Regions from separate parts of the Allomesorhizobium aridi genome, predicted to be linked through region 2. Evidence: predicted binding sites of a transcription regulator. Region 2 holds the regulator's gene; the other holds the start of a gene.
The links. The regulator HrcA, encoded in region 2, represses chaperone genes, less so after heat shock. The targets are predictions, from matches to a motif close to GTTAGCACTCNCNNNNNGNGAGTGCTAAC.
Positions count from the first base shown of each region.

Region 1: the regulator HrcA is predicted to act here: its motif matches at 2,243-2,271, upstream of groES (co-chaperone GroES).

Region 1 is NZ_CP171729.1:5,872,043-5,876,235, reverse strand. Features, by position in the region: gene ACG873_RS31025 (DUF4011 domain-containing protein) at 1-1,639, opposite strand, end outside; gene groES (co-chaperone GroES) at 2,323-2,619, shown strand; gene groL (chaperonin GroEL) at 2,686-4,193, shown strand, end outside.
Region 2 is NZ_CP171729.1:5,177,617-5,181,809, forward strand. Features, by position in the region: gene hemW (radical SAM family heme chaperone HemW) at 1-209, opposite strand, end outside; partial or broken gene rdgB (RdgB/HAM1 family non-canonical purine NTP pyrophosphatase) at 221-866, opposite strand; gene ACG873_RS27600 (VOC family protein) at 866-1,294, opposite strand; gene rph (ribonuclease PH) at 1,303-2,019, opposite strand; gene hrcA (heat-inducible transcriptional repressor HrcA) at 2,181-3,251, shown strand; gene ACG873_RS27615 (hypothetical protein) at 3,571-3,768, shown strand; gene ACG873_RS27620 (LysE family translocator) at 3,910-4,193, shown strand, end outside.

The DNA of each region.
Region 1 (4,193 bases), 690 kb from region 2:
GGAGAGCCTTCACCCGCGCCAGCAAGGATTCAATGCGCGGGACCAGTCTCTCGACGGTGGTCGGAAGGACGACCTCGAGGGCCACTCCTCGCCAGGGATGATGGATCGGCAAGCCGATCTCGTCGATCCGCTGGGAAACCTCATCGAGCAGCCGCCTACGCATAGACACGCCGTCGGCGGGCCAGTCAGTGGAGCCGTCAAGCTGAATATCAACAGGCCGCTGCCGCTGCTGTCTCAGCCGGGTCAACTGGCCAAAAACCTGGTAGGGGGTGAGCCCGGACGGCCGATGCGGCACGTGCATGCGGGCAGCATGGGCGTTCACTTTGTCGCGCGCTTCAAGCAGCCGATCGGCCAGCGAAGAAGGAAATTGTCCCCGAGGCGATCCTAGGTGCCAAATACGGCGCAGCTCCTCCAGCATCATGCGCTTGTTTGCCTTGTTGCTGTGGAGTTCAAGGCATGTGTCTCCCGCCCCGGCGTGGTCAAGCCGCCGCTTCACCACCTCCAGCGCCGCCATTTTCTCGGCGACGAACAGCACTGTCTTCCCGTCCGCGACGGCCGAAGCAATGACGTTCGCAATGGTTTGAGACTTACCCGTTCCCGGCGGGCCCTGAATCACGAGGTCGCGGCCATTCCTCACATCGTGGATGGCAAGGGTCTGCGAGCTGTCGCTGTCGACGATGTGCAGCATCTCGGCGGGCGAGATGTAGGGATCGATCGCAACGTCATCTGATGTCAGCGGCTCTCGCGTTTCAAAGCCATCTGAAAGAAGAGCGCGGATCTTCTCCTGGTCGACGATCTGGGTGCCATCCGGCCAGTTATCCGGATCGAGGTCACGATACATCAGAAATTTCGCGAAGGAGAAGAAGCCCAACACGACGTCGTCGCGGAGCACTTCCCATCCCACCTTTGTGGAGACAGCGTCCGCGACCGCATCAAGGTAGCCTGCCGGATCGAAATCCTCACCCGCTTCGAAAGCAGGTAATGCGAGCTTATGCAGCCGGTCGAGGTAGGCCTCGAGAGAAAGGTTGGCCGTATGGTCCTCGGGTCTGGCTTTCAGGCGGAACCTCTCGCCGGCCGCTCCTCGTTCGAGCCGCACCGGCACCAGTATGAGAGGCGCGTGACGGATGTTCTCCTTGTTGATAGGGTCCACCCATTTCAGCATGCCGAGCGCAAGGAAGAGGATATTGACGCCCTGCTCTTCCTCGAGCGTTCGGGCATCGTAGTAGAGGTCGAGGAGCCGCCGTTGAAGGCCGGTGGGTGTCATCCGCGTCTGCAGGTTGGTATCCAAGTGCCGCTTGGTGATGCCGCGCTCGTCGAGGTCGTCATCTCCCGGCTGCGGAAGCACTACCGGCGAATAGTCGACGTCGTCATCCGGCAAGTCGGGCTCCTCCTGGCCCGACTTCGGCCTGTCAGGCTTGCCCGCCAGAAAGGTGAAAGCCTTTCCTTCATTCACCAGCAGCCTGTAAATTTCGGAGGTGCGCTCGTCGACCACGTCTATTGTCTTCGCGCTTTTGGAGAACCGCGGCACATTGAGAAGACGATTGCGGGCGGACAGGTCCAGTAGCTCCGTCCTTGCGCGGTCGAGTTTCTCCTTCAGCGGCAAGTCACTTTGGAAAACAGATCTTTCAGTATCCGACACTGATACACCCCCCGGATTTCACGGCGAATAGAGCCTACACAAGCTCTCCCTGCAACAACAAAGACTGCTGCATCAAATCCTGTCATAGGGGCAGGTCTCATTCGTAGGGCAGTTCGCCGAACAGGCTGATCATCAGATCGCCGTCACACACGCCGTTTTCCTTGACGTAAGGAAGCACCACCAGTCGCCCGTGGTTGGTGGATGAGATCGTGCCTTCCTTCCGAATCGTCGCACCGTCGGATTCGCGTGTCGCCGACGTTGGCTTGTCTTTGGCCGCGAGGTTATGGTGAGCGTCAGTCTGTTGAAAGGCTTTTTACAGTCCAAGAAACCGCCTCTCCCGCTGCCCGGAGGATATCCGCGCGGCGAAAAGTCGCTGGACGAGCTACCGTTCAGGCCCTTCCCCGCCGGCCACACAAGGCAGGCGCCGCTGGCGGAGATATTTTGAGACAGAGGGGACGAGCGGCGGGCGGCAAAGATGCGGAACGAGCTTTCTCCTCACGTAAAGGGGCCAGGTGCTTCCGCGCCGATTCCAAATCTTTTGCTCTTCGCCCTTCCCCTCTTCCGGCTTGACTCGTATCAGCCTACGGCCTATTTCACCGCCACGTTAGCACTCGCTTCTGGCGAGTGCTAACGTGCTCCGGCAACGGAGAACCGTTCAACATCCGCACCAGGGACATCCAAAAATGGCAAAGTCGAAATTCCGGCCGCTGCATGACCGCGTGGTCGTTCGCCGCGTCGAGTCCGAAGCGAAGACCGCCGGCGGGATCATCATCCCCGATACCGCAAAGGAAAAGCCGCAGGAAGGCGAGATCATCGCCGTCGGCTCCGGCGCGCGCGACGAGGCGGGCAAGCTTGTTCCGCTCGACGTGAAGGCGGGCGACCGCATCCTGTTCGGCAAGTGGTCCGGCACCGAAGTGAAGCTCAATGGCGAAGACCTTCTGATCATGAAGGAAGCCGACATCATGGGCATCATCGGCTGAACCGCCGCCGCCTTTCATCCGCACCATCCAATCTGAATTTCGGGCGAATTGCCCAGGAGCTAAAAAATGGCTGCTAAAGACGTAAAGTTCTCCCGTGACGCCCGCGAGCGCATGCTGCGCGGCGTCAACATCCTCGCCGACGCGGTGAAGGTGACGCTCGGCCCCAAGGGCCGCAACGTCGTCATCGACAAGTCGTTCGGCGCCCCGCGCATCACCAAGGACGGCGTCACCGTCGCCAAGGAAATCGAGCTTGAGGACAAGTTCGAGAACATGGGCGCGCAGATGGTCCGCGAAGTTGCTTCGAAGACCAACGACATTGCCGGCGACGGCACCACGACCGCGACCGTTCTGGCCCAGTCGATCGTGCAGGAAGGCCACAAGGCCGTTGCCGCCGGCATGAACCCGATGGACCTGAAGCGCGGCATCGATCTGGCCGTGACCGAGGTCGTCGCCCACCTCACCAAGAACGCCAAGAAGATCAAGACCTCGGAAGAGGTTGCCCAGGTCGGAACCATTGCCGGCAACGGCGATACTTCGGTCGGCGCCATGATCGCGGAAGCGATGCAGAAGGTCGGCAATGAGGGCGTCATCACCGTCGAGGAAGCCAAGACCGCCGAGACCGAGCTCGAAGTCGTCGAGGGCATGCAGTTCGACCGCGGCTATCAGTCGCCCTATTTCGTGACCAATCCGGACAAGATGGTCGCCGAACTCGAGGACGCCTACATCCTCCTGCACGAGAAGAAGCTCTCGAACCTGCAGGCCATGCTGCCGATCCTCGAGGCTGTCGTCCAGACCTCCAAGCCGCTCCTCATCATCTCCGAGGACGTCGAGGGTGAGGCTCTCGCGACGCTGGTCGTCAACAAGCTGCGCGGCGGCCTCAAGATCGCCGCCGTCAAGGCGCCGGGCTTCGGCGATCGCCGCAAGGCCATGCTCGAGGACATTGCGATCCTGACCGGCGGCCAGGTCATCTCCGAAGACCTCGGCATCAAGCTCGAGAATGTCGGCCTCAACATGCTCGGCCGCGCCAAGAAGGTGTCCATCTCCAAGGAGAACACCACCATCGTCGACGGCGCCGGCAAGAAGGCCGAGATCCAGGGCCGCGTCGCCCAGATCAAGCAGCAGATCGAGGAGACCACCTCGGACTACGACAAGGAGAAGCTGCAGGAGCGTCTAGCCAAGCTGGCCGGCGGTGTTGCCGTCATCCGCGTCGGCGGCGCGACCGAAGTCGAGGTCAAGGAAAAGAAGGATCGCGTCGACGACGCTCTCAATGCGACCCGCGCGGCCGTTGAAGAAGGCATCGTGCCCGGCGGCGGCGTCGCCCTGCTCCGCGCTTCGCTGGCCATCACCGTCACCGGCGCCAATGCCGACCAGACGGCCGGCATCGCCATCGTTCGTCGCGCCCTGCAGGCTCCGGCCCGCCAGATCGCTGCGAATGCAGGCGCCGAAGCTTCGATCGTCGCCGGCAAGATCCTCGACAACAAGGGCGCGACCTTCGGCTTCAACGCCCAGACCGGCGAATATGGCGACATGATCGCCATGGGCATCGTCGATCCGATGAAGGTCGTGCGCACGGC
Region 2 (4,193 bases):
GGCGTCCCGCCGCCGAGGAATATGCTGGTCACTTCGCGCGGCCCGGTTCGGGCGCGCATCGTCTTCAGTTCGGTGTCGAAGGCGAGGGCGAAGCGCTCCTGGTCGACCGGCTGATGGCGGACATGGCTGTTGAAATCGCAATACGGGCATTTGGCCGCGCAGAACGGCCAATGCACATAGACGCCGAAGCCCGGCTCGCGGCCTGTCAAGACGCCCTCCGTCACGCCGCGCCGAGCTTCGCCGTGGCGAATTTCTGGAAGGCGCGGGCGCGGTGCGACAGCGCCTCGGCCTGGCCCGGCTTCCAGCCGTGCTTCTGCTCCGCGTCCATTTCGCCGAACGTCTTGTCATGGCCGATAGGCTGGAAAACCGGATCGTAGCCGAAACCCTTGGTCCCGCGCGGCGGCCAAACAAGCGTGCCCTCGGCCTCGCCGCGGAAATATTCAGCGTGCCCGTCGGGCCAGGCCAGGCAGATCACGGCGACGAACCGGCCGGTGCGGCGGTCGGGCTCGACCGCGCCTACTTCGTGGAGGGCTATCTCGGTGCGCTGCATGGCGATGGCGAAGTCGCGCCCCCTTCCGGGGTTTCGGCCCAGTTGGCGGTGTAGATCCGGGCTGGCCGTCCAGCGCGTCGACGCAGAGCCCTGAATCGTCCGAAAGTGCCGGCAGGCCCGTCGCCTTGGCGGCGGCGAACGCCTTGATGTAAGCGTTCTCCTCGAACGTCTCGCCGGTCTCGTCTGGTTCCGCCAGGCCGAGTTCCGCAGCCGACTTGGCCTCGAAGCCAAACGGCGCCATCAGTTCGGCGAATTCGCGCAGCTTGCCGTCATTGTGGCTGGCTACGACGATTTTCCTGTCTTCCAGCGGCCGCATCACATTCCCCAGATTCTTGGCTCGGCGAATTCCAGCGAATTGCCGGACGGATCGCGGAAATAGATAGAGCGGCCGCCTCCTGAGCTCTTGCCGGAGGAGGGCCACTCGAAATCGGCTTCGACGGCGATTTTCAGCGCTTCGAGATGCGCTTTCCACCGCACGATCTCCTCCGCCGTCGCGGCAAAGCATAGATGCCCCTGGCCGACGGCGCCGTGCGGCGGCACCGGCAATTTCGCGTCCGGCGCCGGCGCTTGCCGCGTTGCCTCGGCGTTGAACAGCAGCAGCACGCCCACCCCGCAGCGGAAGAAGATATGGCGGCCTTCCGCCTTGGCGATCACCTCCAGCCCCAGCACCTCGCGATAGAACGTCTCCGCCGCATCGAGGTCGGTAACGTAAAGCGCGGATTCAAGGATTGCCGAGGGGGTCATGTCAGCCTCTACCCCACCGCCATCTGCTGCAGGCTGACCAGCCGCGAAATGCCCTTCTTGGCCAGCGCCATCAGCGCCGCGAATTCTTCCTCGGTGAACGGCACGCCCTCGGCCGTGCCCTGGATTTCGACGAAGCCGCCCTTGCCGGTCATGACGAAATTGGCGTCGGTGCCGGCCGACGAATCCTCGAGATAGTCCAGGTCGAGCACAGGCTGGCCATCGTGGATACCGCAGGAGATCGCCGCGACATGGTCCTTCAGCACTTTCGACACGCTCGTCATCTGGCGCGCCTCCATCCAGCGCAGGCAGTCGTGCAGCGCCACCCAGCCGCCGGTGATTGCCGCCGTCCTGGTGCCGCCGTCGGCCTGGATTACATCGCAGTCGACGGTGATCTGCATTTCGCCGAGTGCCTGAAGGTCGACAACGGCGCGCAGGGATCGCCCGATCAGGCGCTGGATTTCCAGCGTTCGGCCGCCCTGCTTGCCGGCCGAAGCCTCGCGGCGCATGCGTTCGCCGGTCGAGCGCGGCAGCATGCCGTACTCCGCCGTCACCCAGCCTTTGCCCGAATTGCGCATCCAGCCCGGCACCCGCTCTTCAAGGCTCGCCGTACACAGAACGTGCGTGTCGCCGAATTTCACCAGGCACGAGCCTTCGGCGTGCTTGGAGATATTGCGCTCGAAGGAGATTGCGCGCATTTCGTCGTATTGGCGTTTTGAGGGGCGCATCAGGCACTTTCTGTTCAAAATTCGAATTTGGAGGCCGTTTCAGCCTAGTGGCGGCTTGTAGCGTCATGCCGTCGAAGGCGCAAAGGAAAACCGGCCGGCCATGGAGCAAGGTTGTGTTCCCGCAGGGCCCATCTATATCTTAGCCGGAGGTTGGAGTTTCGATGACGAAGCCGCTGCTGGACCAGAATCTGCAATCGCTCGACATGCGCTCGCGCGAGATCTTCCGGCGCATTGTCGATTCCTATCTGCTCGATGGCGAGCCCGTCGGTTCGCGCAACCTGTCGCGCATGCTGCCCTCGTCGCTTTCGCCGGCCACCGTGCGCAATGTGATGAGCGATCTCGAGCATCTAGGCCTCGTCTATTCACCGCATATTTCGGCCGGCCGTCTTCCGACGCAGAAAGGGCTGCGCTTCTTCGTCGATGCCTTCATGGAACTTGGCGACCTGTCGGACGAAGAGCGACGCTCCATCGAGGCGCAGCTCAAGGCATCCGGCAGCGGGGCTACGCTGGAACACATGCTGACCGAGGCCAGCCAGATGCTGTCGGGCATGTCGCGCGGCGCCGGCCTCGTACTCGCCGCCAAGAATGAGGTTCCGCTGAAGCATATCGAATTCATCCAGCTCGAGCCTGAGCGCGCTTTGGCTGTCATGGTCACGCAGAACGGCGACGTCGAGAACCGCGTGGTCGAACTGCCGGCCGGCGTCACCAACTCGCAGCTTCACGAAGCATCGAATTTCCTCAACGCCCATATACGCGGCCGCACGCTTGCCGAGGCCCGGGTGGAGATCGCGCGTCTCAAGGAGGAGACAAAGGCCGCCTTGGACACGCTATCGCAGGATCTGGTGGAAAAGGGCCTTGCCGTCTGGGCCGGTTCCGAAAGCGGGCTGCCGTCGCGGCTGATCGTGCGCGGTCGCGCCAATCTGCTGGAAAACGTAACCGCCCAAGCCGACCTCGAACTGCTCCGGCATCTTTTCGAGGATCTTGAGACCAAGGAGGGCATGGTCCAGCTTCTCGACCTCGCGGAGGCAGGTTCCGGCGTGCGCATCTTCATCGGCTCGGAAAACAAGCTGTTTTCGCTGTCCGGCTCGTCGCTGGTGGTGGCGCCGTACCGCGACAAGGACGCGCGCGTCGTCGGCGCGCTCGGCGTCATCGGCCCGACCAGGTTGAACTATGCCCGCATCGTGCCGATGGTCGACTACACCGCCCAGCTCATCTCGCGCATGCTTCGCTGATGCCGACGCAGGCAGATCCTTATTCGGAGGTTACGAGGTGGGCGGTTTGTACGGCTTTATGCTAGCAGCCATTCTTGGCTTGGGCCTTGTTGCGGTAGGGTTGGTACTGATCGTTCGAGGTTCGATGAAAAAGGACCACCGACGGGTCCAACGCTCGTCCTATTGGTTCGCGGGAGGCGCCGGCGTCCTGTTGGTGGCTTTGATTCTGACGTTCAGCGCCTAAGATTAGCTTGTCTCCCGCTTCGCTGAACAGGCCGCCTGTGGCGGCGGCGCGGCATCTGGTGTAGGGTTACGGTTGGAGTAAATGGGGGAACCCGCCATGGCGCTCGAACAGATCAAGGCCCAGATCAGCCTGCTTTTGGAAGGGATGATCAACCAGCCCGAGGATGAGCGTGAAATCCATGAGCAATTGCGTGAAAAGCTCAACGAGCTGCGCGCCATGGGCATGCCGCTGCCGGCCGACCTCGTGGCGCTCGAAAAGCGCCTCGACGACGGCCTTTACGCCGGCGGCAACTGAGCAGATCGCGTTTCGCCATTGATGATCGGCGTTGACGGCAGGCGAGGTTCGGCTGCGCCAAGCCAAGAGCGCCGCTGCCGTATTCTCTTGGCGGAACGCCTGTGCCATAGAGGCGCGCGATAACCGAAGGTATCTTCTTCCATGACCCTTGCCGGCTTTCTCGCCTACAGCGCCGCACTCGCAATCGCAGCCGCCATTCCGGGACCGGGTGTCACCGCCCTTGTCGCCCGGGCGCTCGGTTCGGGCTTCCGTTCCGCGCTCGCAATGTCGTTCGGGCTGGTCGTCGGCGACCTGACTTATCTCACCGCGGTGGTGCTCGGCCTGGCGCTGGTCGCGCAGACCTTCGGCGCCGTGTTCCTGGTCATCAAATGGCTTGGCGTCGCCTATCTCTCCTGGCTGGCATGGAGCTTCTGGAAGAGCGGCAT